4 regions of the Desulfosoma profundi genome follow, and region 4 is predicted to be linked to each of the others. Evidence: riboswitches for the same ligand, from Rfam matches in the RefSeq annotation. Region 4 holds a riboswitch; each other region holds the start of a gene.
The links. A riboswitch is a leader RNA that binds a small molecule or an ion and turns the genes downstream of it on or off. The one in region 4 is predicted to bind cobalamin.

Region 1 (7,667 bases), 350 kb from region 4:
GGAATTGGACGAATGGAACGGGAATGAGCAAAAGAACCGCCAAGACGGTGGTGACCAGGATGTCCCATCGGCGCGCTCTGCGCTCTGCACTGGGGAACTCCGGTCCGGATTCTCTTGGGGCGCTCGTCATGGAATACCCCGCGTCGCGTGAAGAAAAAACCCTTGGATTTCCAGTCTCACCACGCGGCGCATTCTAAAGGCTTGACCCGTCGGCCGCAATCAGAGAAAAGATCCGTCTTCGAGTTCACATCCTCCTGCGAGGTCATTCCATGATTCACACGCTGCAGCACATCATCGAAAGCCAGATCCGACATCGGGTGGACCATCACGGCGGTCTTGCGTATTGGCGCCTTCCGGCCTGTGTGGGGATAGCGCACGTCCATGATCCCCTCTTTGGGAAATTACGGGAAGTGGTCGCACCGGATCACGCCCTGCCTCACGATCTGCTGCCTTCCGCCGCCTCGGTCATCGTGTTTTTTCTCCCTTTCCGCGAAGACCTCGCAAGGGAAAACCGGCGCGAATTTCCGTATGCCTCTCGATCTTGGGCCGAAGCCTACGTCGCCACAAACACTCTTATTTCGGAAATCTGCTCGGCCGTTCAAAAGCATCTGGCCGAGCAAGGCCATGAATGCGCCGTCACACCGGCGACGCACAATTTCGACGAGAAACGCCTCGTGAGCCGGTGGTCTCACAAGCATCTCGGCTATATCGCCGGCCTCGGCACATTCGGCCTCCATCATCAGCTCATCACGGCGCAGGGTTCTTGCGGGCGTCTCGGAAGCCTGGTCACCTCAAAACCCATGGAACCGACGCCTCGCCCTGGAGAGGAACACTGTCTGGCCAAACGCGGCCATGCCTGCATGGCGTGTATCCACCGGTGCACCTATGGCGCCCTCACAATGGAGGGTTTCGATCGCCATCAGTGCTACGCTCAACTGTTGGCCACCGACCGCCACTTCACCGATCTGCCTCTTGTGGATGTGTGCGGCAAATGCGTGGCCGATGTCCCTTGCAGTTACGGGATTCCTAGGGCCTCTACTGCCGAGCGCAAGTGACGGATCCAGATGTCCACCACGGCCGGGATCTCCCCCATGCCGCGAAACACGGGGACCGCCGTCATCCCCTTGGCCTTGAGTTGTGACTTCCAACTGTCCGGATCTTCGCCCGCCATATCGTTTCGAGCATGATCCCCGGCAACCACCATGAAGGGCATCAAGTAGGCTTTCTTGACCCGTTTACTCTCAAGCACGGCGAGCACGTCCTCAAACCGGGGGAATCCATCCACAGTGGCCAGGAACATCTGTCTGTCATGCTTCTGGAAGTAGGCATCCATGGCGGTGTAGATGGCATCGGCCGGGTGATGCTCACTCCCGTGCCCCATAAAAATCACCGCGTCTTCGGGCCGACGCTCTCGGGGAACACTTTCCGCCATGGCCTGGACCACTTCCGTCATATCTTCAGCGGAAGAGAGCAACGGGCGAGCGAATGTCACTTTTTGGAAGCCTCCCACCATCTGCGCGAAAAGGCGACCGTTCGTGTATAAATCATGGAATTCGGCCCCGGGAATGACGTGCAAGGACAGGACCGCCACATGGGTGTAATTGTCTTCCATGAGCTTGGCCAAGGCGGTTTCCGGGGAGTCGATGGTTTTCCCTTGAGCGCGGAGTTTTGTGCGGATGATGGAAGACGTGTACGCCCAGCGCCTTTCCATGTGAGGAAAAGCCTCTCCAATGCGTTGATCGACAATGTCGTAGGCCTTTTGGGCTTCGGGCACACTAGTTCCGAACGCTACCACAAGAATGGCCGGTTTGGGCCCACGCGTCGGTGCATGCTTTGCCATCGCCTGTTTTCCCCCCAAGGTTCCGAAAAAGAGAATGACGACCCCCAAGAGACCGAGAAGAACGTATCGCTTATTCTCGAAACGCCGCACCATAAACGATTCCTCCCTGTGATTGGAAGACAAAGCCGAGCTCGCAGAACATCTCCCGTTTCAGCCACAAATGCGTAGGGGGGGTCCGAGAAGGGTCATGCCTTGCTCGCTGTCCACCCGCGCTCGCACACAAAGGATTTCCTGCATGCCCCGGGTGAGCATCCTCCACCAGTTTTCGGCGACCTCGAATTCGCTTCGGGCGACACCCACAGCATGAGCGCCGAAGCGATCCATGCAGGCATAAGCGCCCCAACTGTCTTCCTGCAATTCTCCACCGCCGGTCACATAGACAATCAGACCTCTTTTCATGATGATCCTCCGGTTTAGGGGCACCCGGGAACACGGCTCGGTGCTCCCGGGCGGTTAAAGGGTGAAAGGAACGATGAGGAGGGTGGTGCCGGGAAAAGAGTGGGCCGCCCTTTTCCCAAAAAAAAATCCTTGGAGCCGCCGGCTCCAAGGATTGCACCCAGTTTCACTTCGTCCTCGCGGTGGAAACGTCTCGGCATTCACCGTGCCGCGTTTCCCAACGGTCAGGCAGGTCTTCTGGCTTACGGATCCTCCGGTGGCCTGTACCTTCCCAGCGACTTTGGGTCACCAGTGGCTTCTTCTCAGGCACCGTCCCCGTTCACAGCGGCGGGACCGCTCCCGATTTACACGGGATTCCCTTTTAAGCAGCAAGCACCTGACCGCTCAAAGTAAAATTTCACTCTTCCGCTAGCGCGGAAGACCAGATCTTGTCAAGAGAAAACTTTTTCTCCCTCTTAAGCCTTTCGTCTGAGAGATGGTGTCGTGCAGGGCGCCGCGCCCTATGGACAGGGATCTTTCCCCGAAAGCTTCGGGGGCCGCCGCACACGCCGCATTCTCTTTTTCTAGGCACCGACGTTCCCCAAAACGGTCCCGTACCCTCCGCACGGCAGCGGCCATCCCGCTCATGGCTCCTCAACGGCTTTGCCCACGACCATCTCCACCCCATCCGCTCGATCCTCAACTTCCATCACAATACCGCCGTGGTGGGCGATGACGCGTTCCATTTTCGGTTTTTGTTCGGTGGTGAGACGAATTCGAAACCGTTGTCCTGGACGTAAAAAGCGCAGACGTAAACTTACGTCGAGAAATCCTGCTCAACAATCGTCCCGGTAATCGGCTACGGAGCCGTCATCCCAGGGAGGTTCTTTCCTGGAGCGGTTCTGGTTCATGAAATTCCCATCTCGCCTTGACACAGCTCGTGTTTTCCTTCACATTAGCCGGGCAAGGGAAAGTCGAAGCTTTCCGATCGAAGGCCCAAATCCGAAGGGCTCACGGCCCCTCAGCCCAATCCTCGGTCACGAAGACCTCATGAAAAATCCCCTGAACGTTATCGTACGAGAATTGACAGATTAGAGGAGGTTGCCATGAGACACCAGGTTTTCATTCAGGTCTTCGTCACCAGCATCCTTTGCGCGCTCCTTTGCGCCCACCCCGCCGTGGCCCATTTCGGCCTCATCCTCCCCTCCGACGACATCGTCACGTCGGAAGATCCGAAGACCCTGACCGTTCAGGCTAAATTCCTGCACCCCATGGAAGGCCAATACATGGAGATGGAAAAGCCCAAACGGTTCGGTTTTGTTCACAAGGGCCGGAAAACGGACCTTACGCCATCCCTGCAGCCCCGTAAAGGACGATCTGCCGATCAGGATCGCGAGTTGACCTACTGGGAAGCCAGTTACAAGATCCAAAAACCCGGCGACTACGTCTTCTTCCTCGAGCCGGCCCCGTATTGGGAGCCGGCGGAAGACAAGTTTATTGTGCATTACACGAAAGTCTGCGTCCAGGCATTGGGGTTGGAAGAAGGCTGGGACACGCCTGTCGGGCTGGAAACGGAAATCGTGCCGCTGACGAGGCCGTACGGATTGTGGACGGGGAATGTTTTTACCGGGCGCGTGCTTCTTAAGGGGAAACCCGTCCCGTATGCCGAAGTGGAAGTAGAATACCTCAATGAATCGCCCGATAATCCATCCAAGGTGGCCGCCCCTTCCGATCCGTACGTGACTCAGGTGGTCAAAGCCGATGGAAACGGCGTCTTCACCTATGCCATGCCTCGGGCCGGCTGGTGGGGCTTTGCGGCCCTCAGTGAAGCCTCTTGGAAGCTGAAGAAAAATGGAACGCCGAAGCCTGTGGAAATCGGTGGCGTTATCTGGGTGCACACCACCGACATGAAGTGATCCCCACACATGGGAGAATAACATGGGCCGACACCACCACGATCCCCCGAACCATCACGCCCGTCATGATGACCATCCGCATCACGGCCACGGCCATCATCACGGTCATGATCATGGACCACACTCGCCTCCTCGAGGGGAAGCTCCTATGGAGGAGCCTCCCGCTCCGGTCCTCTCCACGAAGGACAAGCTGGCTAAGATCCTTGACCACTGGATCCATCACAATAAGGACCACGAGGTGTCGTATCGCCAGTGGGCGCAGAGGGCCCGATCTGAAGGCTTCCTGGAAGTGGCCGAAGCGTTGGAAACCGTCGCACAACGATCCGCGGAATTGAATGACCTGCTGGAGCACGCAAGGCAACACCTTCCCTCGTGACCCCGGACACTACCGAGGAGGATTCCCATGGCGCAGGAATGGTTCCGGACGCATTGTGCTCGTTTCGATCATGGTGGCTGTGGCTTGCGAGTTCGCGTTACAAACGGCCGCGTCGATGAGGTGACCCCCGATCCCGAGGATCCTTTCAGCCACGGGTGGCACTGCCGAAAAGGATTGGCGGCCAAGGATCGACTGGAAAGCCCGCTGAGAATCACCCGACCGCTGCGGCGCAACGGCCCCCGAGGCTCCGGCCGGTGGGAGCCCGTGAGTTGGGACGAAGCACTGGATTTGCTGGCTCAGAGTTTCACTCATGCCTTGCGCCTGTCCGGTCCGGAAAGCCTCGCCTTCGCTCAAGGAGCCCCTAAGGGCCCGGAGTTTTTTCTGCTCCTACGTCTGGCCAACTTACTCCGGTGTCCCAACGTGGCCGGCAGTCAGCATGTGTGCCACATGCCCCGGGAACAGATGGCTTTGGTCACCTGTGGTTTTTTCCCGGTGGCCGATTTTCATGGCCCGTCCCGGTGTGTCCTCCTTTGGGGAAGCAATCCTCTCGCCACCAACGAGGAAGGGGTCTTAGGGGGGCACCTGCATGAATGCTTGAAACAGGGAGCGAAGCTCGTCGTTGTGGACCCTTTGCGCACGTCCCTTGCCGAAAAGGCGGACATCTGGCTGCAAATCCGCCCCGGCACCGACGATCTTCTCGCCATGGGCTTTATGCACGTCATTTTGGAAGAAGGGCTCTACGATCGCGAATTTGTGGAACAGTGGACGGTCGGCTTTGATGACCTTCGGCAAGCCGCACGGGCCTACCCGCCGCACCGTGTGGCGCAAGGATGCTGGGTGGACGAGGAGAAAATCACGGCGGCGGCTCGGCTCTACGCCCAGAGCCGCCCCGCGTGCCTCCAGTGGGGTAACGCCCTGGAACATACGCCCAACAGTGCGGATACCTGCCGAGCCTTGGTGCACCTCATGGCCGTGACCGGAAACCTTGAAGTCCCGGGGGGCAACGTCCGAGCCGACATGCCTCGGCTCATGGCCCTCAAGGACATGATCGCACTGGACGACTTTCCCGACCGGCCGAAGAAACTTCTCAATCATCATCACAAAATCATTCCACGATTGATTTCCGTTCCCAGCTGGATGGTGGTGCGCTCAATCCTGCAGCAATCCCCCTACCCGATCCGCTGTCTGTATGTGCAGGGAACAAACCCGATGCTGAGCTATTCTGAGGCGCCGAGTGTTAGAAAAGCCCTAGAATCTTTGGATTTCTTGGCTGTGGCCGAACAGGTCATGACCCCGACGGCCGCTTTGGCCGACCTGGTGCTCCCCGTGGCGCTCCCCATGGAATACGACGACATCGGCCATTACGGGTTGCCGCACGGATTCGTCACGGCACGTCCCAAGGTCGTGGATCCTCCCGAAGAATGCCGGTCGGACCTATGGATTCTCAACGAATGGGGAAAACGCATGGGATTGGGCGAGCGATTCTGGCAAGACCCGGGAGAAATCCTCGAGGCCATCTTGGCGCCTTCGGGACTGTCCTACCAAGAGTTCTGCCGAAAAGGCGTGCTCTTCGGGCCAAAACGCTTCCGGACCTACCTCGACAACGGGTTCAAGACACCTTCCGGCAAGGTGGAGCTGCGCTCCTCTCTTTTGGAAAAATGGGGCTTTCGTCCGATACCCTTGGCCGAAGATCCGGCTCCTTTGCCGGATGACTTCCCACTGCTGTTGACCAGTCGCAAACCCAAGCATTTCTTTCATTCGGCGTATCGGCACGTCCAAAAGCTTCGGAAAAAGCATCCCGAACCCGTCGTCTGGATTGCCCGCGATTCGGCACTACGGCTTGGCATCGCCGAGGGCCAGGAGGTTTTCATTGAAACCGCTCACGGTCGCATCCGCCAACGAGCCCATGTGACGGACGCTTTGGTCCATCCAGTCATTTTGGCAGATTACGGGTGGTGGTTTCCTGAAAGAACCGATGATCCCCTGCGCAGTTGGGACACCTCTAACCTGAATGTCATCACGGCGGTGGATCGCACGGATCCAATTATGGCCACACCGCGGCTGCGGGCCATCCCCTGCCGGGTTATCCCCGTCTAGCGGCGGTCACCAGCACCAGCCGTGGCCAAAGTAAAACCGCCACCAAATGGGAGGATACCGGTCACAGCCCGAGTAAGGCTCCCGAATGACCACGGGCTCTTCCGGCCACAGGTGCATCTCTTTGACCTCGATCACGGGATAAACATACGGCACGGCCCCGACCGGACGCTCTTCCGTTCCTATGAGGGTTCCCGCCACGGTGACCAAACGGTTCGGGGCGTAGAGCGCCGTGTCCACAAATCGGGGTTCCTTGGCCAGAAAACGGCCGCCCGACCGGGTCGAGTCCGAGGGTTTACCTTGCCTGTCCGCCGGCAATTCCAAAATCTCAAACCACGTGCCGTCTTTCCTGTTTTCTCCTGAAAGGATCTTTCCGCTCCAGATGGCGATTTTCCCGTTGTAAAAGCTGGGATTTCGCCGGACCTCTTCCAAGGTGAGACCGGGGGTCGCCTGCTCGCGCACCGCAGGGGATATGACATGAGCACACCCGCTCAGGAGCAGGAATCCTCCCAAAATCCATACAATATGTCCCCTACACATGGTTTCACTCCGTGCCACCGATTCCGCAGGCCGGCCCATGCTTGGCCAAAGCCTCCGCCGTTGCGGTCAATTCCAAAAACCATTGATGTTTCGGACGGCCTTCCTTCTCATCCATCTCCTCGAGGATCAGCCGGAGAGGAGACACTTCGAGACCGCCCCCGCGCTGCCCCAAAACCACCACTTCCCACCGGCCCTGGCGCAGCATGGCGCTCATTTCCCGAGCCGCCGCCGATCCCATGCGGCTGGCCAGTATGCGATCAAAGGCCGACGGCACACCCCCGCGTTGCAAATGCCCAAGGATGGCCGTGCGGACTTGATAAAGACCGTGGCTCTCCTCCTCCAGGAGGCGGCTGATGAAATCCGTCGTGTAATGTCGGGAGGCGCTCTCGTTACGCAAATAGATGACCATCCGTTTCCCGCACTGAAAGCTTTCCCGAAGTGCCTTGACGTCCTCGTTCAGTTCCGCCAGCGTAATCCCCTTTTCCGGCAAATAGGCCTTTTCGGCACCGGAAGCCAAAGCGGCCAT
Region 2 (7,667 bases), 1.0 Mb from region 4:
CGATTGGGGCGTTGAGCGCGCGGAAAGCCGCATGCAACCGGTTCGGGCCGTGATCGACATTCGCAACGAGGTGGCCGGAGGGTTAGGGGTCCCGCTGCCGGCGGGGGTCGTTTCCGGACGTCTCATCACAGAGCAGGGCGAGGCCATCCCTCTAGGAGAGGATACCATTAGGCACACACCTGTCCACGGAACGCTCCATCTGGAGTTCGGCCGTTCCTTTGATGTGCAGGTCGAGCGGATTCTGGAGGACAGGAAAAAAGTGGGCCAACAAGGGCAACGCCTGCGTTGGGTCCTCACGGTGAAGAACAGCAAAGGGCACCCCGAACGCGTTCACCTGGAAGACACGCTCCCCGGCGATTGGAAGATCGTTCAATCCAGCCAGCCATACGATAAGGTTCACGCCGGGCTTGTGCGCTTTCCCGTGGATGTGCCGGCTCAAGGTCAGGTGCAGGTGACCTACGACGTGGAATTCACCGCACGCTAGGGCCTCGGCCACCCCATCTTCCCGTGGGATGGGCTCATGGGAAAAGGGACGGGTAAAGCCGCCGGGCGAGATCTTCTGCGGCCTCCACAGCCCGAGGTCCCGGTCGGGAATAAAGGGCTTCTTCCACCATGAACACCTGTCCGGATCGTACCGCCCGGAGCGCCTCGAAATGGGGACGGTGGTGAGGGGGAACCGGCTGGGGATTCATGGGGCCTTTCTGGACAATATAGACGTCCGGGTCCATGGCGAGGAGGTTTTCCACCGACGTTTGGACGATGGCTTCCGGCAAGGAGACGGCGTTCACGGCACCGACGGCGTCCATGAGCGCCTGCGGCATGCCGCCGAGACCGGCCACGGCCAGAGGTTCCGCCCGGATTTCAAAAACGAGCCTGGGCCGATAGGAAGCCTGCCGACAGTGGGACCGAAGGGCATCCAGGCGCCGGCGTAAGGCATCGACGCGGGTGCGGGCCTCTTCGGTTCGGCCGGTGAGGGTCCCGAGCCGTTCCATGGCGGAAAAGATGCCCTCGAAATCCTTGGGAGCAAAAATGACCACGGGAATCCCGGCATCCGCCAATCGAGCCGTTTCCGGAGTGGCGCTTCGACGGCTGGCGCTTTGCACGACCAGATCTGGTTTCAGGCCGATAATCATTTCCACATTGGGGCGCATGTGGGTCCCGACGGCAGGCAACTGCTGGATTTCCGGCGGGTAGATGTCGGCATGCGTGCGCGCGGCGACGACCGGCCCGGCGCCGATGGCGTAGAGCATTTCCGCGAACGCCCCGTAAAGCGGCACCACTCGTCGGGCCGGTGCCTCAAGCCGGACGGTTTGGCCCATGTCGTCGATGACTTGGATGATGGTCTTATCGGATGCTGACGATTTTCCAGAAAGGATGAAAATCGCGAGCCCAATGACCCATAGGGCATGTTTTCGTTGGATCATGGCCGAACACCTCCGTCTGGAAAGCGCGGATGCCGGATGGTCCGACATCCTTTGCCGACCCGCCTGGAACTTGTGAACCCCCTGAGTCGGAGAGATCGAGTCGATCGGGAAAGCTGCATTGCCGCAGAGATCACCGTGGACTTCAGCGTCTTCCATGGGAGGGGGGACTCCGGGGGACGGTGTGACCGGGCAGCGGCATCCGTTGTGCCAGTGAAGTTTGTGTCCCATTTTCAACCAGCGGGTCCGTGGATCCGGGTGTCTGAAGGTCAGCCCATGCGGTCTCGTTCCCCGGGATCAGGTTGACCATCGTACCAAACCACCTCCGCGTGCGTCTTGTCCTTATGGGGGCCCGCCGCTCTGGGCGCGGCCGTGATCCAAGGGACCGGACCCATTCCGGGCAAGCCCAGGGGCCTGCCCCTCCATTGCCCTTGACTGAGGGGTGGCACCCCTTCAAGACCATGCACGGCACACCGTGTCCCGGTGGCCGGGATTGCCCGGATTCCCGCGACTTTTGTCGGTACCCTGGGGCTGTGACCTTCGTGCTCACCGATAACCGACGGAGAGGCTCCGGTCCAGGTGGAGCGGCCCCAGGATCATCGTATCGCTCGGGCGGTTTCCAGAGGTTCCTTTGCGGGAAAATAAACCTGGCGCACCCCATGGTGGCCAGGCACGTCATAAACGACGGCCGAGGTGTCATAGACGGCTTCCAGAATCTTGGGATCGAGAACGTCGCCGGTGGGTCCGTCCGCGACAAGGCGTCCGTGTTTGATAAAGACAAGGCGTCGGCAATAGACGGCGGCCGTATTGATGTCGTGGAGCACGGCGACGATCGTCCGCCCTTCTTTTTCATGCAACGTTTTGAACACATGAAAAATATGGAGCTTGCGGTGGACATCCAGGGCCGAGACGGCTTCGTCCAGGAGGAGGATGGGCGTGTCCTGAGCGAGGGCTTTGGCGACAAAGACCCTCTGGCGCTCCCCGCCGCTGACCATGGTGATCGGCCGCTCGGCCAAGTGCACGGTATCCGTCCACTCCATGGCCCGACGGATCGCCGCGGCATCTTCAGGGGTTTCTTCGCCGCCGCGCTTCTGGTGCGGGTATCTTCCCATGGCCACCACATCCCGGCACGAGAAAGCATAGGGCACGTGGACATCTTGAGGGACGACAGCCAGGCGCCGGGCTCTTTCCCGATGGGGCAGGGTTTCCAAAGGGCGGCCGTCCACGCGGATGCGCCCCGACGACACGGGCAGGACGCCGCTCAGGGCCAGGATCAGAGTGGTTTTCCCGGATCCATTGGGCCCCAAGATGCCGACAAATTCCCCCGACCCAATCGTCACGTCAATATCGTGAAGAACCTTTCGATCCGGATAGCCGCAATGGACGTGTTCGATCTGGATCACAGAGCGACAGCCTTTTTTTTGTGCACCAGAAGGTAGGCGAAAAAGGGTGCCCCGAGGATGGCCGTCACGACCCCAAGGGGGATTTCCCGCCCGCCGGAAAGTATCGTTCGGGCGAGGGTGTCCGAGATCAGCGTGAGCAGGGCGCCGAGGATCATGGAGGCGGGCAGGAGGTGCCTATGGGCGGGCCCGAGACACAGGCGGGCCACATGGGGCACCACCAACCCGACGAATCCCACGACACCGCTGACGGCCACAGCGGCGGCCGCCACCAGGGAAGCCGCCGCCAGAAGACGTCGACGCACGGTTTCCGTGGCCACCCCGCTTTGAAAAGCCACGGCGTCTCCAAGGGCCAAAAGGTCCAATTCCCGGGCGTACACAAAAATGATCCAGGAGCCGACGAGCAGATACGGGGTCACGGCGAGCACATGACGCCAGCTCCGCCCTGCCAGGCTGCCCATGATCCAAAACACGATGGTCGAGAGGGATTCTTCGTGAAGGCTCTTGAGCAGGCTGATGCAGGCCGACAGGAATGTGGAGACAATGATCCCGCCGAGAACCAAGGTGGTGGGATGGATCTTGCCCTGAAGTCGGCCCAGGAGCATCACCACGCTCAGGGCCCCGACGGCACCCCCGAAGGCCGCCACCGGCAGCAGACTCATGCCCGCCAGCTTCCAGGACGCCCACCCGAAGAGGATGGTCACCGACGCCCCGAAAGCCGCCCCGGTGGAGACGCCCAAGGTGAAAGGGTCGGCCAGGGGATTGAGCAGAATGCCCTGATAGACGGTGCCGGAAAGCGCCAAGGCGGCCCCCACGACCATGGCCAGGACCACTCGGGCCAACCGGAGGTGGACGAGGATGTATTGGGCCGTGGCGGCATCTGCAGTTCCGGGGTTGGGGGAAGACGAAGAAAGCAAAGGGCTGACGGCGCGCCACAGGGCACCGGCGTCTATGGGAAAGGGTCCCACGCTGACGCAGAAGACGGAAATGGTCGGAAGAACACAGAACACCGCGGCCCAGAAGAAACGCCGCCTCCGCCGCTGCCTCTGGGACAGGGGCGGAACAGAAGCGGCGAGGCCCGGATCGCGGGGCATGGAAAGATCCGCCGTGGGGTGCGCTTGTGCGGGGGCCACCGGACTATTCCCCATGGGCTGCCGTCGACCGGCCGGGTTTCTTGACGATGAGAAGGGACAAGTAGTGGGGGGAAAGGTTCTGTAACGCGTGGAAGTCCCTGACCACCACCTGGCCCTCCAAGCCGCATCGGCTCACAAAGCACACGGAATCTTCCAATCCCAGATTCCGGATCTGCTGGAGGATTTGAGGGAACTGCTTATAGGTTTTCATGAGGACCACGTTGTCGGAGAATGGAAGGACCTCGGGGAGCCGTTCCCCCCCTTGGCCCCGGAGATGACCGTCAGGGTTTCTTCGGCCTCCGCCAAAGCGACCCCGGCGCAGGCCGCCGCCGCCTGGTAGGATGTGATCCCCGGGACGATCTCCACGGGGACCGAGAGCAGACGATGACGAATCTTTCGCAAAAGATAAATGAATGTGCTGAACGTCATCGGATCGCCCAAGGTCAGGAAAGCCACGTTCACGCCCGCAATGAGCCGTGCCGCCACCGTGTCGCAATTGGTCCGCCAGGCCTCTTCCAGGCGGTTCTTGTTGAAGGTCATGGGAAAATCCAAGAAATCCACGGGGACGCCTTCGGGAAGATGCTCCCGGACGATCTCCAGGGCCAGGCTGTAATCGTTGGATGACGACGACGCGGCAAACACATGTCCGACACGGCCGAGGACTTTCACTGCCTTGAGGGTGAGCAAGTCCGGGTCTCCGGGACCCACACCGATGCCGTAAAGAGTTCCCAGCATGGGGATCTTCCTTTCTCGTTAAAGCTGACGCCGGAAATGGCCGGCCTGCCGGAAGACTGACCGTTCACGATCGCTCATTTTCATGACGGCCTGAACCACGGGCCAATTCCAAGAGAGCATGGAGGATGGCCACGGCCACAGGGCTTCCCCCTTTGCGGCCGAGCACGGTGATGGACGGCACCTCCCGGCATTGCCACAAGGCCTGCTTCGCCGTATCCGCCTGCACAAAGCCCACGGGGACGCCGACGACCAACGCCGGGCGGATGTCCTCCTGCGCAATGAGGCGGAGGGTTTCCAACAGGGCCGTCGGGGCGTTTCCGATGGCCACGACGGCTCCATGGAGTTGTGGTCCAATGCGGCGAAAAGCGGCGGCGGAACGGGTAAGGCCGTCCTTTTCCGCCGCGCCTTGGGAGTCGGGGTCCGATGCCGGGACCTGGACGGCGTTGCCGAACCAGCCGAGTCGCGTTGCGGAGAGCCCCACGAGAATCATCCGCGTGTCCACAAAGATGGGAACCCCCCGCCGCACCGCGGCGCATCCCTCCTCGACCGCCCGTTCATGAATGCGGATAAGCTTCGCGAATTCAAAGTCCCCCGTTGTATGGATCACCCGGCGGACGATGGACCACTGATCCCCAGGAAAACTGTGCGGCCCCATTTCCGCATCGATGATGCGAAAACTTTCCTCTTCGATAGCCTTTCCCGCCGAAACGAGCGCAGCCGGCCCATCGTTCGGTTCTTCGTGTGCCCCCTTCATACGCCGCCGCTCCTGAGCAACAAAAAAATCCTTGGAACTTTCTCGTTCCAAGGATTGCACCCTGTTTCCTTCATCCCCATGTTCGCGTCAGGACCCATTCCACGAAGTCCATCCGCGGGGAGAGGCCTTTGCCATCGGCATCTCTTCCCTCATGGCGTCAGGCAGGTCTTCTGGCTCACGGATCATCCTCATGGCCGCCCTTCCCATCCCATGGTCATGGGACAGTGGGATTCTCGGCCTTCGTCCCCGTTCACAGCGGCGGGACCGCGACGGAATTCCACCGTCTTCCCTTTTGAACCCGCATTCGGGTACCTGACCCCTCCGTCTTGTCAGAGAACAATGCCTTGCCGCTCTTGTAGAGCAAAGCTGTGGGACCGTCAATAGTGGAACGGCACTCCCATGTCCTCAGCCCCAGCCACGGCGCGCTGAACCGTTTTCCGTGGGCCGCTTTCAAACGATGAGCCCTCGCCGACGCCCCTCGTCTCGGGCCATCCACATGCCCCCGGGGAAGATCGGACGCCGCATCCGGCCGGCCGGAGATGTCTTCGTCGGGCGCCCTGGACGCGGCGTCCTCACCCGTGACGCAGTCATCCCCCGTTTTTCCGGGGGTGCGGAAAGGTTTTCCCGAGACCGGGGGCCTGCTGTGGGACAGGGGTTCGCCGAGACAGGCTCAGCCGTCCTGATGTTCACGGTCTTCCAAACGAATCATCCCTGTCTTCTTGATGGCCGCGACCCCCCCTTGAACGTTCACCGCGTTCATGATCCCGGCCGCGCGCAACTGGAGCAACGCTTCGTAGGAGCGCACCCCGGAATTGCATACGACGAAGAGCCGCTTGTTTCTGGGGACGGCATCGAGCCTCTCGGTCAAGGTTTCCTGAGGGATGTTCAGCCAACGGTCTCCGAAGGCTTGAACAAAAGGTGCGGCGTTTCGGGGGCCGCGCACATCGAGGCAGACCACGTCCGGGCCGCCGTCCTGAAGAAAGCAGGTTTCGAAATCGTCGGGGTCCGCCGTCACGTTGTAGCCGTCCAGGATGTTTTCCGCGGTGTTTCCCAAGGCGTTCACAATGTCCATAGCTGCGGCGAAGGGAGGCGTGTAGGCGACTTCGAGGTTGGACAAATCCTCGACCGTTCCGCGACGGGCCAAAAGAGCCGCCACGGCGTTGATGCGGCCGACGAGCGCGTCGCCGTTTCGGCTGACCCCCTGGATGCCGAGAATCCTCCGAGTCTTACGGTCCACCACGAGGGCCAAGGTCATGAGATCTTGGGTCGGATAGAAGTGCGCCCGGTCGGCTTGAATGACCAAAGCCTGGATCGCATCGTAGCCCTCCTCTGTGGCGGTCTTTCGGGAAATGCCCGCCGTCGCCACCGCCAGATCAAAAATCTTGACGGCAAAAGAGCCGACAGAGCCTTCGAACCGCGCACAACCGCCGGCGATGTTCGTCCCGATGATGCGCCCTTGGCGGTTGGCCAGGGACCCTTGGGGGAAGTGAAAAGGCTTGCCCGTCACCAGGTGCATGACTTCGATGCAGTCACCCCCGGCGTAAATGCATGGATCGGAGGTCTGGAGGCGCTGATTGACCACGATGGCGCCTCGGCTGGAGACGAGCAAGCCGGCTTGCCGGGCCAACGCGCTGTTGGGTCGGACGCCGACAGCCGTGATGACGATGTCCGCTTCCAATTCCCTTTGAGTCGTCCGGACCGTGAGGGTGTCCCCGTTCCCGTCGGCCGCCACCTCCCGGACCGTCTCCCCCGTGTAGACGGACACCCCGCGTTCTTCCAGATGTTGAGACACCATGCGGGCGAGCACGGGATCGAGCACACCGGGAAGGACATGCGGGGCGATTTCCACCATGGCGGTCTCGACGCCCCACATGTCCGTCAAAGCCTCGGCCATTTCGCACCCAATGGCCCCCGCTCCGATGATCACCGCACGGCCGATGGCCCCTTTGCTCAGCATCTCTTTGATGGCCGCCGCATCGTGGAGATTGGACACCCGCATGACCCGAGGATGATCGGCTCCGGGAATGGGCAGCCTGTGGGGAAGGCTCCCTGTGGCCAATACGAGGTCATCGTATGGCAGTTCCTCCTCGGTGTTGGATTCCAGACGATTCACCCGCAGCGTTTTCCGTTCCCGGTCAATGGCCACCGCCCGGGTTCGCGTCATGACCCGCACCCCCTTGGCTTTTTCAAAGAATTCAGGAGTGCGCAACATGTGGAAACTGGT
Region 3 (7,667 bases), 1.3 Mb from region 4:
TTCAGCAGGCAAGGGTGCAAGCGGCAAGGCTGACGACGATGTGGTGGATGCGGACTTTGAAGAGGTAAAAGACAAATAGATCCAGTCCGCAAGCTGGAAAACCTTGCGGCTTCCTCCACATTTTGATAGGCAGAGGCGACGCACAAGGGGCACGTGGATTCCACGTGCCCCTTGTGCCGTAGAAGATCCTTCGACCGGTGGCCGCCACCGGCGAATCGTGACGAGCGCTTTCCATCACTTCGGCAAAGGGACCGCATGATCTCCAAAAACGTTTTGCGCCTCTTCTCCTGCGTGATTCTGTGCGCGGCTCTTCCACTGGGCTGCGCTCCACGGCAACAAGTGCGTGTGCTCATCCCCGAGGCCGTCTTCCACCAACCGCCTCCACCGGAAGCCCAAGCTCTATGGAAGCAAGCTATCGCTTTTCGAGACGCCGGTCGGCTGGAGGACGCACTAGCCACATTCCAGAGAATCGCGACTTTCTTCCCTTCCAACGCCATCGCCCCAGCCGCCATCACCGCGCAAGGCGATCTCTGGCTCTTGGCCCAAAATCCCCGCGCGGCCCGCCGGGCTTATGAAGCGGCGCTCAAAGAGTACCCCCAATGGCGTGACGCTGTGACCGCCCGGATCGGCCTGATCCAGGCACGGTGGTACGACGGCGAAAACCGCAAGAGGCTCATTGAAGAAGCCCAAGCCCTATGGGAAGCCACCGCTTCCCAGCCCGCGTCGAGGCAAAAACTCATCCGCCTCCTGATCGGCCTCAATCGGGACGCGGGAAACCCCGACGGCGCCCTCTTCTGGCTTGATAAGGGCTACGCAGCCCAGCCGACCGGAGAAGATCTGAAACTTCTGGACCAGGAGGCTTCTGCTCTCGTCTTGACCTTAGACGCTCCCACGATCGATCGAGCACTCAACGCCTATGGCGCCGAACGCTTGGTTCCCTTTTTGCTCTATCGCCGCACCCAATTGGCGCCACCCACAGGTCGTCGAGACGCCTTGATGCGGCTGATGTCCCAGTACCCGCAACACCCTGTAACCCGAAGTATTGAGGAAGAGCTTCGCGGTGTCATGGGGCCGCTTCCCCCGGCGGATCCTCATCGCATCGGATGTATGGTGCCTTTGAGCGGCCCGCACAGCGCCCATGGCCGGCGGGTGGTCAAGGGGTTGGCTCTCGCCCTCAAACATTGGGAAAAAATGTTCCGCGGGTCGCCGGCCCGGTTGATTCTCGCGGACACGCAAGCCAACCCCGATGTGGCAGTCAATGCATTGAACCAGTTGGTCAAGGAAGAAAAGGTCTTCGCTGTTCTCGGACCGCTGAGCCACAAAAGCGCCGAAGCCATCATGCCCTTGGCCAATGAGTACGGAATCCCTGTAATCAGTTTCACAGAGAAGCGCCGAGTCAGCTCGCCTGCCCCTTTCCTTCTTCACGCCTTTGTGGACCACCAGGACATGATCGGGGCTTTGCTGGCTTACTGTCGTCATGTCCGCGGATTCCAAAACTTCGGCGTGCTTTATCCCGAGGAACCGTACGGGCGGGCCTTGAAAGACCTCTTTGTCCAAAAGGTTCCGGAACTCGGTGGCAAGGTGCTGGTGGAATCATCCTACCCGCCGGGAACGACGGATTTTAAAGGCCCTCTCCAAGCACTAGCTCAGTACGCTCCCAAAGACTACGGCGGCGGAGCGGAAGCCACCCTCGACGCCGTCTTTATCCCGGACGCCGCCCAAACCATTGCTTTGATCGCTCCACAACTGCCTTATTACGGCGTTGTCGGCGTGACGCTTCTGGGCACAAACCTTTGGGAGGAAAAATCCTTGGTGTCCGCGGGCGGTGTCTATTTGGAGGGAGCCCTGTTTCCGTCGGCCTTCCAAAGAGATGCTTCAGGAACGCCGGATCCGGTCCAGGAAGCATTCGTGAAGGATTACCGCGAGACCTACGCGGAAGATCCCGACTTCTTAGCCGCCCAGGCCTACAGCGCCACTCTGCTCGTCTTGCAGGCCCGGGAACAGGTCCTCAAGGAAGGCCGCCCGGATCGCATGCGGCTCAGACAATGGCTCCTCCAGCTCGAGCTACCTAACGGCCCCTTGGGCCCCATGCGGTTTGCTCCCGACGGACACATGGAGCGGACCTATCCCATTCTGCAAATCACCGGGGGATCTTTGGTGCGCGTGGACCATTAGGCACCTGGCTGGAGATCCGGATCCATCGAAAAAACGTTAATGACCGGTATCCGTGACACCAGCCTCCGCGAACGTCTTGATATCCCGTAGGACCCTTGCTGAAGCTTCCACCAGACTCATGGCCAAAGCCGCTCCGGTCCCCTCGCCCAACCGCATGGACAGATCCAAGAGGGGCGCAAGGCCCAGAAGGTCAATCATGGTGGAGTGGCCGATTTCCTGGCTTCGATGGGACACAAACAGGTAATCCCGGGCTTGGGGAACAAGCCGACAGGCGATGAGGGCCCCGGCGGTCGCTATGAAACCGTCACACACCACAGGAACGCGGGCCACTGAGGCCCCGAGGACCGCTCCGGCAAGCCCGGCGATCTCATATCCCCCGACCTTGGCCAACACGTCCACGGGATCCCGTGGATCGGGTTGATTGACGTTCAAAGCCTTTTCCACAGCTCGCACCTTTCGAGCCCACGCGGCGTCGTCGATACCCGTCCCTCGGCCGGTGAGTTCGGCCACAGACTTTCCGCTGAAGGCCGCCACAATGGCCGTGGACGGCGTCGTGTTGGCGATACCCATGTCTCCTGTGCCGATGAGACGGTAGCCTTCCTCCTGGACGGCGGCCGTGACAAGGCGAGCTCCTTCCACAATCCCGCGGACAGCTTCCTCCCGCTCCATCGCCGGACCGCGTGTCATATTGCGTGTGCCTTTCGCGATCTTCCGGCGAATGACACCCCAGTCTTCAGGAAGATCCGAGGCCACGCCGAAATCCACCACCCGGACGTCAGCCCCCACATGATCCGCAAGAACATTTATGGAGGCCCATCCTCGCACAAAGCTGTAAACCATCTGAGCCGTCACTTCCTGAGGATAGGCGCTGACCCCTTCCTCGGCCACGCCGTGATCCCCGGCCATGGTGAAAATGATTTTCTTGGAAACGTCCGGTGCTAAGCTTCTCGTGATGGCACCCAGCCGAGCCGCCATTTCTTCTAAGCGCCCGAGGGACCCGCGCGGACGAATTTGAGATCGCAACCGCTCCCACGATTTCATTTCCCAATGCGAATCCACCGGGCCAATGCTTTTCATGATGCGTTGGAGTTCATCCTCCATGAGCAATCGCCTCCTGAGTCTTAGGGGTTTTGGTTCACAAAAAAAGCCTTCGAGGTCCCAAGACCTCGAAGGCTCACTTCCAGGCAGAAGCAAACGTTCGGTCTGCGCTTCGTCCGGATGGCAGGTCTTCTGACTCGCGGCTCCCTTTACTCTCCCGACCTTCCCGCTCCCCTCGGCGGAGCAGTGGTTGACTCCGGGATTTCATCCCCGCTCACAGCGCCGGCCTCGCGTGGCGGTATCGCACCGCCTTCCCTATTCTCCCCGCCGTCCCCGGGGCACCATCTCGGACCTGACCCTCCAAGTTACGGGGCTCTCGGCTTATGGCTTTTTCGAGGTACGGCGCAGCAGCTTGAGCGCCTTTTTCGTCTCCATCACCGGAACGACCTCCGCAACACCCAAATCCGTCCACTGAAACACAGCGGCCGCCAAATGCGCTTCATCTTCGGCTTCAAAAAGTCGGAAAACCCGGTGGCCTGTCACGTCGAACCATTCCCCTTTCAGGCTTGTTCCTGGAACTTCGGGGATCTGTTCCGTGCGCTGGATCACGCGGTCACGATCTTCCGGCGCATAACTGAAAATAGCCATAAAGAGCATAACGCACCTCCTTGCCCGTGCCCTGCCGCCCCTCGTTGTTTTGTGGAGTATAGCTCAAGGAGTTGACGCACTGTCAAGTGTCGATTTCGATCTTAAAAGCCTTGACGGCCGAGAAACCAGCTCACTATAATCGCGGCCGTGAAGGGAATCACAAACTCAATCGCTGACAACGAGAGGAGGTGACACAGTGAAAGGAAAGCGTAGCTTAGTGCCGCTAGTCTTTGTGGCCGTCGGTCTTTTGGTCGGGTCCCTCGTGGCCGTGGCCGCCGATGCTCCGGACGTTATCACTATGAACTCCAAGCTGTGGCCGCAGCATACGAAGGCCAATGTCCAGTTCACCCACAAGAAGCACGCCGAGGACTATAAGATCGCGTGTGCGGATTGCCACCACAAGTACGAGGGCGGCAAAAACGTTTGGAAACAGGGGGATCCCGTTCAGAAGTGCGAAGAATGCCACAACGAACCGACCATTGAGGGCGAGAAGAAGCTGCCCCCCGAACAGCAAAAACTGAATTTGAAGCTGGCCATGCATGCCAACTGCCAAGAGTGCCACAAGAAGCTGAAAGCGCAAAACCCACAGTCGAACGCTCCGACGACCTGCGTCCAGTGCCATCCCAAGAAAGAGGGAGAAAAAAGCTGAGAGCGCCGCCGGTGCCTTTCGGTGGACAACTCTTCCTCAGCGAGACGGACCGAAAACAATCCCTGATCGACTCTCACAGAGTTCGACCCCGGCTAGGGACGCGTCGCTCATGGCGCGTCCCTAGCTTTTTTATGCTGGGCCGTCGCACACGTCGCTGTCGGAGACGCCTCGCCATGCCGCCTTTGATGGTCCCCGTGCTACACCTGTGCGCTGTCGCCGCCGAGACGTTGGAACGTTTTCATCAAAATCCCCACGGCATCCCTGAGACCGTCCCCTCAGGGCATTGACTCCAGCGATCCTCTCGCGTGTATAAATCATAAAAAAAGCCCGGGGGCGAGGCCCCCGGGCTTCTTCTTACAGCCTTTTCTGCCGCGGAGTTGGTTTTTTAGACCTCTTCCACCGTGATCGCATCGCTTTCGCACACCTCAACGCAGCTCTCGCAGCCAAGGCACTCGTCTTCATTCACAGGCTCGGCCTTGCCGTCTACGAGCTCGTAGACATCCACCGGGCACACGTCCACACATTCGCCGTCGCCGGTGCATTTGTTCTTATCGACTGTCACTTTAAACATTTCTCTTCGTCCTCCTCATCTGATCTTCTGGGAATCGCCGGCAGGCCGAACGCTGTTCGTCCTTACGGCTTGTCTCATGCCGCCTAGGCCTTTACTCGCAGGGTCAAGCAAAGTCAAGCGAATACACGCCAGTTCCGGTCCGGCTGGCTCGTGATTCTTTTCTCATGTCGCCGGACCGAAAAAGCCTGCCGTCGCCATCGCATATCGCACCCCCCTGAAGGGGCACGATCTCGCCCCCCTCAGGGGTCGTTCCAGTTACACGCAGCCGGTCGGCTTCGGCAGGCCGGCCATCTTACAAGCACCCTTGCCCGGTCCGCTCGGGAATAACTCGTAGATGTATTTCAGCTTGTAGCCGGTCACCTTGGTCAGAATCCGAACCATGGGGGCGATCCCGTGCTTCCTGTAGTAGTCCTGGAGGACATGGATGATTTTCCAGTGTTCCTCCGTCAGCTCCTGGATCCCTTCCGACTCTTTGACATACTCCACCCATTCCGGGCACCAGTTGTCAAAGCTGTCGATGAACCCATCTTCGTCGAGGGTGAACACCTTACCTTTGTATTCGATCTGTGCCATAGGAACATCCTCCTTTGATTTTTAATCTTCCGTAGACAACGTCATACGGGACTGTGCCGAGCCGAAAGCGGGTCGAAGAGAACCGAGCTCATCATTTCCAATTTTCGTCCGGCTTTGTACCGTCGGGCCGCATCGACCATACCCGTGGCCCACTCCTCGCAGCCCACGGCATGGATATGCATGTAGGTTGCCAAGACATTCTTATAGCATACCCCATCCCGGCCTTCCAAGACCCCGAAACCCTTTTTCACGCGAAAAGCCCACTCCAGGGGACCTTGCACATCGACAACGCGGGAATAGTGAAACTCGTGTCCTCTGAGGTTCACACCTGCCGGGAAAAACGGCGTTCCTCGGAGCGTTTCCACCGTGGTATATCCGTGCCCTTGCGGTTTGGGGCCCATGGCCACCGCAAACGGCAGGACGCCAACCATGGGAAATACACCCTCCGCCGTGTGGATCCCTCGGCTGAGGTACATCAATCCCCCGCATTCCGCATAGACGGGAAGGCCCTCTTCCACCGCGTCCCGAATGGACTGCCGAAAGGTCTCGTTAGCCGCGAGCTGGGAAAGATGGGTTTCGGGAAATCCCCCGCCGATATAAAGGGCATCCAGTTCTGGCAACACCTGAGTCGTGGTGCTGTCGAGGAACACAAGATCAGCCCCGGCTTCTCGGAGGGCTTCTAAATTTTCCGGATAGTAGAACTGAAAAACCCGATCCTGAATGACACCGATCCGCACTGCGTCTGAAAACCCGTTCCAACGACGGCCTGCAGCGTCACCACAGGACGGCCGAGCCAAGGGTTCCGCCCTCTCCGCGATTCTGAGGAGCCCGTCCACATCCACGTGGCCGGAGATGCAATCGGCCAGCACGTCCAATGTCCCTTGCAGACAGGTGTGCTCGTGGACCGGTACAAGCCCCATATGCCGCTCGGGGAAAAGAACCCCCACATCTTTGGGAAGAACCCCCAAGACAGGAATCCCGCACACTCGTTGGATCGATTGTGTCAGAACCTGCTCATGGCGTGCCCCGGCGACGCGATTCAACACAACACCCGCCACGACCACTTCGGGGTCCAGTCGTTGGCATCCCAGGACCATGGCGGCGGCCGTACGGGTCACCTTGGTGGCGTCCAGCACCAAGATGACCGGTGCTTTCAGGAACTTGGCCAGCTCCGCCGAAGAACACGTCCCTTCAGCATCCACACCGTCATAAAGCCCTCGGTTGCCTTCAATGAGCGCCACGTCGGCCCTTTCCGACCGGTCGATGAAGGACCTCAGCAAGGGGATCGGGGGCATCAGGTAGGTGTCTAAATTGTAGCACGGCGAAGACGCCGCACAGCGCAACCATCCCGCGTCAATGTAATCCGGACCCTTCTTGAAGGGAGCGACACGCAGCCCCTTGCGTCGACGGAGAGCCGCCGCAAGGCCGGTGGCCACCAATGTCTTTCCGGCTCCACCTCGGAGCGCTGCGATCATTAGACGGGGCGTTCGGTGCAGCATCTTCGACTCACCTATGGGGAAGCCGACCCCGACAGGGTCGGCTCACCCAGTCGTTTCCTAAAACTTGAACTGCGTCGTGGTCCGCCACGTGGTCATGGCGAGACGGTAGTCGTCGATATGTTCGTGGCGGAACTCGATTCCCGTCTTCTCGAAGAACCGTTCCCACCCGATACGTTCGATCCACTCTCCGATACGCTCGTAACGGCGTCCATCGGATGCATAGGTTTCCAAAATTTTCTTGATAGCCTGGACCGTGGTCGGCCAGCGCGGCGGTTCATTGGGGATGTAGGGGACTGCGAGTTTGGAGAACTTGGGCGGCACACGGGAGTTGGACACCTTGCCTCCCACCCACAAAGCGATCCCATCACCTTCCCCATCGGCCAGAGGCAGCGCGGGGCACATCGTGTAGCAGTTGCCGCAGAACATACAGCGGTTTTCGTTGATCTCGACGCTCTTGTGGTCGCCGACCTTTTTCGGTTTGATGGCGGCCGTCGGACAGGCGGCGATGACTAAG
Region 4 (7,667 bases):
CATTCCCGGAAGAACGTCCCATAGACCGTGAAGCCCCCCGGGTGGGCGTTTTCATCTGTCACTGCGGGTCGAACATCGCCGGGGTCGTGGATGTGGAAGCGGTGGCGCGCGCGGCATCCCGATTGCCTCATGTGGCCCATGTGGAAAGAAAACTTTTTGCGTGCTCTCATGACAGCCAGGAACTGATCCGACGAAGTATTGAAGCCTATCGCCTGAACCGTGTGGTGGTTGCCGCCTGTTCACCGGTCACTCATGAAAACCTCTTTCGGGAAACCCTCAAGAACGCCGGTCTGAACGAATACCTTTTCGAGATGGCCAATATCCGCAATCAGGCGGCATGGGTTCACGGACGGGATCCACAGGCGGCCACGGAGAAGGCCGTGGACTTGGTCCGCATGGCGGTGGTCAAAGTCGCCCTTCAGGAACCATTGCCGCCGGTGACTGTCAATGTGAATCCGACCGTCTTGGTCGTCGGGGGCGGGGTTGCCGGGTTGACGACGGCGCTCGGCTTGGCCGATCAAGGATTTCCGGTGCACCTGGTGGAAAAGAGTTCCCAGCTCGGGGGCAACGCCCGCCATCTTTACCGCACTTGGAAAGGGGAAGATATTCCGGGCTTTGTGGATCGCCTCGCGGCTAGGGTCCGGTCTCATCCGTACATCAGTGTGTACTTGAAAAGTGACGTGGTGGCCGCTGAAGGTTTTGTGGGTAACTTCCGATCGACCATCAGAAAGGGAGGGGCGACCATCACCGTGGATCACGGCGTGACGGTCCTTGCTGTGGGCGGGATGGCGCACAAGCCGGAAGAATACGGGTACGCTGAATCACAGCGGGTGCTTACGGCCTTGGAGTTCGACAAGCTGCGTACAGTGGGCGACGAACGGATCGCGGGAGCCAAAACCTTTGTCTTTATCCAATGCGTGGGTTCGCGAGAACCCGGGCGCCCATACTGCTCCCGCGTTTGCTGTACTCATGCCATCCAGTCTGCGATGGAGCTGAAGGAGGAAGACCCTAGCCGGGAAATCTACATCCTGTACCGGGACGTGCGCACCTACGGATTGAGGGAGTCCCTTTACAGAAAAGCACGAGAACAAGGTGTCGTTTTTATCCACTACGAACTGCAGGAAAAGCCGACGGTGCGTCTCGGTCCCAACGAACTTTACGTTCGGGTGACCGATCACGTGCTCAATACGCCTCTTGTTTTGCGGGCGGATGTCGTCATTTTGGCAACGGCCATTGTGCCGCACCCGGACGTGGCCGAGTTGGCCCGGATTTACAAACTGCCATTGAACGCGGACGGGTTCTTTCAGGAGGCCCACGCCAAGCTGCGGCCGGTGGAATTCTTGACCGAGGGGATTTTCATGGCCGGGTTGGCTCATGGGCCTAAATCTTTGGATGAAGTGATGACGCAGGCACAGGCCGTGACCGCCCGGGCGGCGGCAGTTCTCTCCACCCGACGCAAAGCTTTGGATGCCGTGAAAGCGCACGTGGTCTCGGAAAATTGTGACGGGTGTGCCTTATGTGTGGACGTGTGCCCCTATCAAGCGATCCAGTGGGACGGTCGTTCCCAAAAATCCTCGGAGGAAAATAAAACAATCCAGCTTCCCGTGGTGAACACGGCTCTTTGCAAAGGCTGCGGGATATGTCAGGCGACATGCCCAAAAGACGGCATCCGCGTTGCCGGATTCAGCGTCGCGCAGCTTTCCAGACAGATTCATGCCCTTCTGCGTCCGCAAGAAAGTGGAGCGGCATGATGGGGTCTCGTGACCGCAGTGGAAGAATCATTGTGTTTGCCTGCCATTGGTGTGCTTACAGTGCAGCGGACTTGGCCGGAATACGGCGCATGGACTATCCAGAAACCGTGCGGATCGTTCGGGTGATGTGTTCCGGGATGGTCCATCCCAATTTGGTCATGGAAGCTTTCCATCTTGGAGCGGCCGGGGTGCTGGTGATGGGGTGTCGGCCGGGGGAATGCCACTACAAGGATGGGAATCTGAGGGCGGAAGCACGACGGGCGGTGATTGTTGAAATGATGGAAGTTATGGGGTTGGAGTCGGAACGATTTCGGATGGTATGGTGCGCTTCGTCTGAGGCGGAAAAATTCGTGGAGGCCTGTCGAGAAATGGCAAAGACGGTGGAGACCCTGGCTCTGGGTCCATAAATCCGCCCTTCCACACTCAATGCCGCCGACACTGTCTCTCGGTTCTGTGAAGCGGCGGTCTTATGCGGACTCGGGGCCGTGTTCATGAAGCCGTGAGTCCGTCCATTTCAGTCGGGCGGGAACACGGGGGCACCAAGAACTTTTTCAGGGATTATGGCATGCCGGACGAAAAAACTTTCCCTTATCGGGTCCGGGCGCGGCGAGTGGATACGCGATGCGGACTTCTCGGACACATGACCGTGGATGAAATCCGGGAGCGCATTATCGGGGATCAGATCAACGTCACATGCCCTGAATGCGGTGAAATTCATCTCACCGTGGAAGACGCGGAAGGGGCTGCCGCCCGAAAGGTGAGAAACTCTGCGCGGTTCAAGAAGCTCCTTGAAGAAACAGGAGACAAAGACATCTTTTGACCTGCCTCCGCGTTGTCCAAAGATCCCGTTGGGTGGTGCCGGCAGACTTCTTGGCTCGGAATTTCAGGGAGTGCCGGAGAGTCAAGCGGCTGCGAGCCTTCCGCAGCCCGGCCCCTGAGAAAGCGGGTTTCTCGTCCGCCTGAAATTCCTGCGCACAGACTCATGACTCCAGAGCAGGTTCGCGGAACCGAACGAGGATGGCCATAGAGCTCCTCCGGCAGCTGCTGTCCGGTAGTCCTTCAATGTGCCCCCAACCGAGCGCGCACGGACAGAACCTTGCGAAAGCCATACCCCGCCAGGCCCAAGGGGACTTGACACGAATGGGGAAGAAATTATTTTTTTATCGGAAATTGGAAGTCAAGGTCAGTAGAAACTCTCATTAAAGGAGGTAGTGGACATGCTGGGATTGGTTCCTCGCACTCGAAGGGAGTCGCTCCTTGCATGGCCGAGGGCCTTCGATTGGATGGACAGGTTTTTTGAGGAAGCCCTTCCTGCCGTGTGGGGCGACGAAAAGGTTCTGGTGCCGGCCTTTGACATCTCCGAAACGGAAGACAAAATTGTGGTCAAAGCCGATCTTCCGGGAGTGGATGTGAAGGATCTGGACATCAGCATCACGGATAATGTACTGACCGTCAAGGGTGAGAAACGGCAGGAGAAAGAAGAAAAAGGCGAGTCCTACCATCGGGTGGAACGTCGATATGGGTGCTTCGCTCGTTCTTTCTCTCTGCCTGCGGAAGTGAAGTCTGAGGGGATCGAAGCGGTTTACAAAGACGGGGTCTTGCGGATCGAGATTCCCAAGGCGGAAGCTTCCCGGCCCAAGAGGATCGAGGTGAAACATTAAACTCCGGCCGAACGAAGCCCTTCGGTCTTGGTGGAAGAAAGCGGGGGAATTTTCCCCCGCTTTTTCGTTCTCTCGATCGGGCTCAGCGGGATCAGGCTGCGGCTTATGCCGTGCAGAGAACCCCTGTTGACCGAAGCGAGGTTTGATGATGAAAAATAAGCTCTGGCCGGCGTTGGCTGTATGGATGGGGGTGTGCGGTCAGGCTTTGTCTTCTGCGGCGGCTGCGGACATATCGTGCGCCGTGGTATCTCACTTTGTTCGAGTGACAGCGGCGGGGGATCGCATTGAAGGGGCCATGTTTCTCCCCAAGGGATCGGATAGGCGGCCGGGAGCTCCCTTTCCCATATTTATTTTATCCCACGGTTTTTCGAGAGATTACGGACGTCACATGGCCAATGCGGCATCCTATGCGTGTGCAGGGATCATTACCTACACACCGAATGTCGTCCCTGTGGATGAAGCGACTCTTGAAAAAGCCCACCAAATCGACAATCTCATAGATCATGTCCGCTGGCTTCGGCAAAGGGCGTCGGATCCCGGCGATCCGTTGTATGGCGTAGGCGATCCGGAGCGCATAGCTCTTGGTGGACACAGTGCAGGGGCTGCCATAAGTGTTGAGGCGGCGGTCAGAGTTCAAGGAGACGGCGCGGACATCGACGCCCTCGTGCTTTTGGATGCCGTTCCCGATCTTGAGACGCTCGAGGCGGCGGCAAAGCTGACGCCGCTTCCCGTTGTCAGCATCCGCTCCCGTCCCGGCCCGTGCAACGCCTATGGGTCGGGCAAAGCTCTTGAGGACGCCATCCCTTTCCAAGTGGAATCTTTTTTCTTCCCCTGGGCGACGCATTGCGATCCGGAATCCCCGACGGACGTTGTCTGTCGTGTGCTTTGCGGAGGGAGTTCCGAGCAGGGGAGGACCGCGTATCAGCAGCAAACGCTGGAGTTCCTCCACAGGTTGTTCTTTGGGGCAGAAGTCCCAGAGCTTTAAGACCTACAGGTTCAGGCCCATCACTTACATCTTGACAGTCGCTTCGGTCCGTGAAAAATAAGTCATGGTAGCAAGAGGTTTTCCAGCATCCCGGAACACGGTGCAAATCCGTGGCGGTCCCGCCGCTGTAATCGGGGATGAAGGGTCGCAGAGGTCCGAGGGATCGGACCGGTCACTTTCGGGGACCACCCCGAGGGGAAGGCCGCAACCCTTCAGAGGATCCGAGAGCCAGAAGACCTGCTGGAAAACAAGATGCCGGGTAACCGATGGCAAAGGAAGCCCGGAGCGAATCGGCGTGATGCGGATTGGCTCCGGGCTTTCTCTTTGGTCCGCGGTCCTTGCGCACGATGACCATTTGAAAAAACAGGAGGAAAACACAATGCCAAAAGTGGATCGGATCATTTCTTATCGTCGGCGATGTCGGAAATTGGGAGACCAGACGGGGCTGTCCCATTACATTCTGCTGACCCCCACCAAGAAAGAAAAACAGGATAAGTAAATGGAACGCCAAGTTCAACCGTCGGGCCGTATCCCTTATGCCAACACCGGCGACGGCCCGAGCTTTTCCATCCTCGATATCGGAATGCCGGACCATGTGGCCGTTGTGGAGCCCGATAGCGCCTTTTGGGCCATTGTGGAAGTCCACACGCTGGCGGAAGCTCTTTCCGGGCGCGTGCTGGAATCCTTTTTGGCACAAAGGGAGGTGTTCCAGGAGGAGATGCAGCGCCTCCGTTTTGGCTTGAAACCTTCCGCTGTCTATTTCAACCCGACGGAGCGCTGCAACTTCAATTGCACCTACTGTTACTTACCGGAAGACATGCGTCGAAACGGCCGGACGATGACGGAAGAGGAGCTGTGCCTCGCCCTCGAACGCCTTCTCGCGTATTTCGAGCGGAACGGAGAACCGGGGGTCAAACCTCAGCTCATCTTCCATGGTTCGGAACCCATGCTGGCTCGGCACGCCGTGTTCACGGCTATCGATCGCTACGGCGACCGCTTTCTTTTCGGCGTCCAGACCAATGCCACGCTCTTGGACAATGAGGCCATGGACTTCCTCACATCCCGGGGTGTGGGCATCGGCATTTCCCTGGATGCCCATGTGGCGGCCACCGCGGATGCCGTGCGGAAGAACTGGCATGGACAGGGTGCTTTTTCCCAAGTGGTGAGGGTAATGGAGCAGTTGGCGTCGTACCCGGCTTTCAACGTGATCACCACGGTGACCCGGGAAAACGTGGCGCTGCTTCCGGAACTTGTGGATTTTTACCATGACGCCGGCGTGGGTGTTGTCATGTTCAATCCGGTTCGATGCACCCGCAGCGGGGGCATGGAGCTCAAACCAAACGACGAGGTCTTGGCTGAATCGTTTTGTTCGGCGTTGGACCGGAGCTACGAACTGTTTGAGAGAACCGGACGGAAGCTCGTCGTGGCCAACTTTGCTAATGTCTTGGCGGGAGTTGTCGGCCCCACCGGACGTCGGCTGATGTGCGACATTTCTCCGTGTGGTGGAGGACGCTGCTTCTTGGCGGTGTCGGCCCACGGGGATGTGTTTCCGTGCAGTGAGTTCATCGGGTTTCCCGAGTATCGGGGAGGGAATCTTTTCCGGGACGATGTGGAAACTCTTTTGGAGAGCCGTCCTTTCCAGGCGGTGACTTCCAGGATTGTGGAAAAGATCGAACCGTGTCGGCGGTGCGCCATTCGGCACTTCTGCGGGGCGCCCTGTCCTGCAGAGGTCCAGGCGGTCGAAGGTCGACTCGATGCCCCCAGTCCCTATTGCCGTTTTTATGAAGAGCAGGTGCGCTACGCTTTCCGGGTCATCGCCCATGGGCGGGAAGCGGCGTATCTATGGGACGGGTGGGATAAGGAAACCGAAGAGACGTATCGGTGCGCTTGATCGTGCAAGGTGCCGCGGACTTTCAATGAAGCCGGGGCCCCGCACGTGCGGGGCCCCGGCCGTCCTTCTATTGCCAACTGGCCACGTCGGCGTTTTCTCCTTCTCCGCCTTCTTGACCGTCGGCACCCAAGGAATAGAGATCGTAGTCTCCGTGTTGCCCAGGAGCGCGGTAAACATAGTCCCGACCCCAGGGGTCCTTAGGGACGTCTTTGGGAAGATACGGCCCATCCCACGTGTCAAAACCCGGGTTCACACGCAGTGCCCGGAGACCTTGCTCCGTGGTCGGGTACCGGCCCACATCCAAGCGATAGGCATCCAAAGCTGTGCCGAGCAGGGCGATCTGGGCCTTGGCGGCTTTGATTTTGGATGTGCCCACCTTTTGAAACATTTTGGGAGCCACCAAAGCGGCCAACAAACCCAGAATGACCATGACGATCAAAAGCTCGATCAGCGTGAATCCACGACCGTTTTTCTTCCAGATCCGTTCTGTCTGCTTATGTTTTTCCCTCTTCATGCGCATTGTCAGCCTCGTCTGTGGTGATGAAAAGCCCGGACTCCTCCCCAAACCCTTTGGTACCGCCGGGGATGCCCCAGCCGCCGTTGGAGCGTAAAGTCTTCCGGCTTATCTGTCAACTCCCGGGTCTGTGCGGCATCGGCGACAACCGGTCCGAACCGATTGGCCCACCCAGCCCTCTCGAGACATGACTTGGGAAACACCAAGAGGCCGTCCCTGAGATCCAGCCAGGGCGCGAGGGCCCGATTCGTCCGAAAGGACCGTTTGTCCGCCATCACCCTGGAGGTCTCCCTAGATCCGCCAGGGCGGCCGGTTGCCACGAGAACATGCCTCAAAAGCCACAGAGGGTGCGGGTGCGCTTTTGGATAAGCTCAGCCGGAAGTCCTGACGATCTGGACCTGAAGTCCTAGACCTCTTAAGGATTTTGCGACCCTTGGGGGATAGGGGCGCTAATGAGCCCACTGGCCACGCCCCAGCTACGGACGAGGCTCATGAAAGACGCAGGCAGCGGCACCTCGCGTTCCACCATGAGGATTCCCAGTTTTTCGGCCTGCTTAAGAACCTCCGGCGAATCCTTTCCCTCCAACCGATCGCACAGGTATTGCATGCGCAGGGCGTCGGTGAGCGGCGCCCTTAACGGAGCAAGATCCTTCGGGATCTCCCGAAGGATTTCTTGGATGTGCGCGGCGTGACGCAGAGCGAACGACAGGTGTGGTTCCTCCGAGGGGGCATGTCCGAAGAGCTCATTGACGGCGGCACCCGTCAGGCGAAGGGCTTCTGTGGCCTGGAGAAGAGGGCGGCTTGTGGAGATGTGTTCCTTCAGGTACTTAAAAAGCACCATCTTGATCACCTCCACACCCTCGCG

Region 1: linked by a shared signal. The riboswitch ahead of ACZ5K9_RS02330 (hypothetical protein) and the one ahead of cbpB (peptide-modifying radical SAM enzyme CbpB) in region 4 are both predicted to bind cobalamin.
Region 2: linked by a shared signal. The riboswitch ahead of ACZ5K9_RS05310 (precorrin-8X methylmutase) and the one ahead of cbpB (peptide-modifying radical SAM enzyme CbpB) in region 4 are both predicted to bind cobalamin.
Region 3: linked by a shared signal. The riboswitch ahead of cobT (nicotinate-nucleotide--dimethylbenzimidazole phosphoribosyltransferase) and the one ahead of cbpB (peptide-modifying radical SAM enzyme CbpB) in region 4 are both predicted to bind cobalamin.

Annotation. Positions count from the first base shown of each region.
Region 1 covers NZ_AP042420.1:529,964-537,630, forward strand. The annotation lists gene ACZ5K9_RS02315 (hypothetical protein) at 1-130, opposite strand, end outside; gene ACZ5K9_RS02320 (4Fe-4S binding protein) at 270-1,055, shown strand; gene ACZ5K9_RS02325 (sirohydrochlorin cobaltochelatase) at 1,016-1,933, opposite strand; gene ACZ5K9_RS02330 (hypothetical protein) at 1,991-2,239, opposite strand; cobalamin riboswitch at 2,447-2,631, opposite strand; gene ACZ5K9_RS02335 (DUF4198 domain-containing protein) at 3,322-4,131, shown strand; gene ACZ5K9_RS02340 (DUF8180 domain-containing protein) at 4,280-4,507, shown strand; gene ACZ5K9_RS02345 (molybdopterin-containing oxidoreductase family protein) at 4,535-6,604, shown strand; gene ACZ5K9_RS02350 (Slp family lipoprotein) at 6,611-7,141, opposite strand; gene ACZ5K9_RS02355 (6-phosphofructokinase) at 7,146-7,667, opposite strand, start outside.
Region 2 covers NZ_AP042420.1:1,207,322-1,214,988, reverse strand. The annotation lists gene ACZ5K9_RS05340 (DUF4139 domain-containing protein) at 1-484, shown strand, start outside; gene ACZ5K9_RS05335 (ABC transporter substrate-binding protein) at 519-1,424, opposite strand; gene ACZ5K9_RS05330 (ABC transporter ATP-binding protein) at 2,018-2,824, opposite strand; gene ACZ5K9_RS05325 (FecCD family ABC transporter permease) at 2,821-3,954, opposite strand; gene ACZ5K9_RS05320 (hypothetical protein) at 3,959-4,165, opposite strand; gene ACZ5K9_RS05315 (SAM-dependent methyltransferase) at 4,162-4,689, opposite strand; gene ACZ5K9_RS05310 (precorrin-8X methylmutase) at 4,754-5,443, opposite strand; cobalamin riboswitch at 5,587-5,774, opposite strand; gene ACZ5K9_RS05305 (FAD-dependent oxidoreductase) at 6,114-7,667, opposite strand, start outside.
Region 3 covers NZ_AP042420.1:2,657,744-2,665,410, reverse strand. The annotation lists gene dnaK (molecular chaperone DnaK) at 1-79, shown strand, start outside; gene ACZ5K9_RS11530 (penicillin-binding protein activator) at 256-2,175, shown strand; gene cobT (nicotinate-nucleotide--dimethylbenzimidazole phosphoribosyltransferase) at 2,212-3,276, opposite strand; cobalamin riboswitch at 3,393-3,559, opposite strand; gene ACZ5K9_RS11520 (DUF3303 domain-containing protein) at 3,595-3,870, opposite strand; gene ACZ5K9_RS11515 (cytochrome c3 family protein) at 4,058-4,510, shown strand; gene ACZ5K9_RS11510 (ferredoxin) at 4,896-5,081, opposite strand; gene ACZ5K9_RS11505 (TusE/DsrC/DsvC family sulfur relay protein) at 5,337-5,654, opposite strand; gene ACZ5K9_RS11500 (cobyrinate a,c-diamide synthase) at 5,696-7,153, opposite strand; gene dsrB (dissimilatory-type sulfite reductase subunit beta) at 7,211-7,667, opposite strand, start outside.
Region 4 covers NZ_AP042420.1:183,558-191,224, reverse strand. The annotation lists gene ACZ5K9_RS00765 (FAD-dependent oxidoreductase) at 1-1,751, shown strand, start outside; gene ACZ5K9_RS00760 (hydrogenase iron-sulfur subunit) at 1,748-2,158, shown strand; gene ACZ5K9_RS00755 (hypothetical protein) at 2,317-2,571, shown strand; gene ACZ5K9_RS00750 (Hsp20/alpha crystallin family protein) at 2,969-3,412, shown strand; gene ACZ5K9_RS00745 (alpha/beta hydrolase family protein) at 3,558-4,397, shown strand; cobalamin riboswitch at 4,425-4,656, shown strand; gene cbpB (peptide-modifying radical SAM enzyme CbpB) at 4,897-6,288, shown strand; gene gspG (type II secretion system major pseudopilin GspG) at 6,356-6,808, opposite strand; gene ACZ5K9_RS00730 (hypothetical protein) at 7,218-7,667, opposite strand, start outside.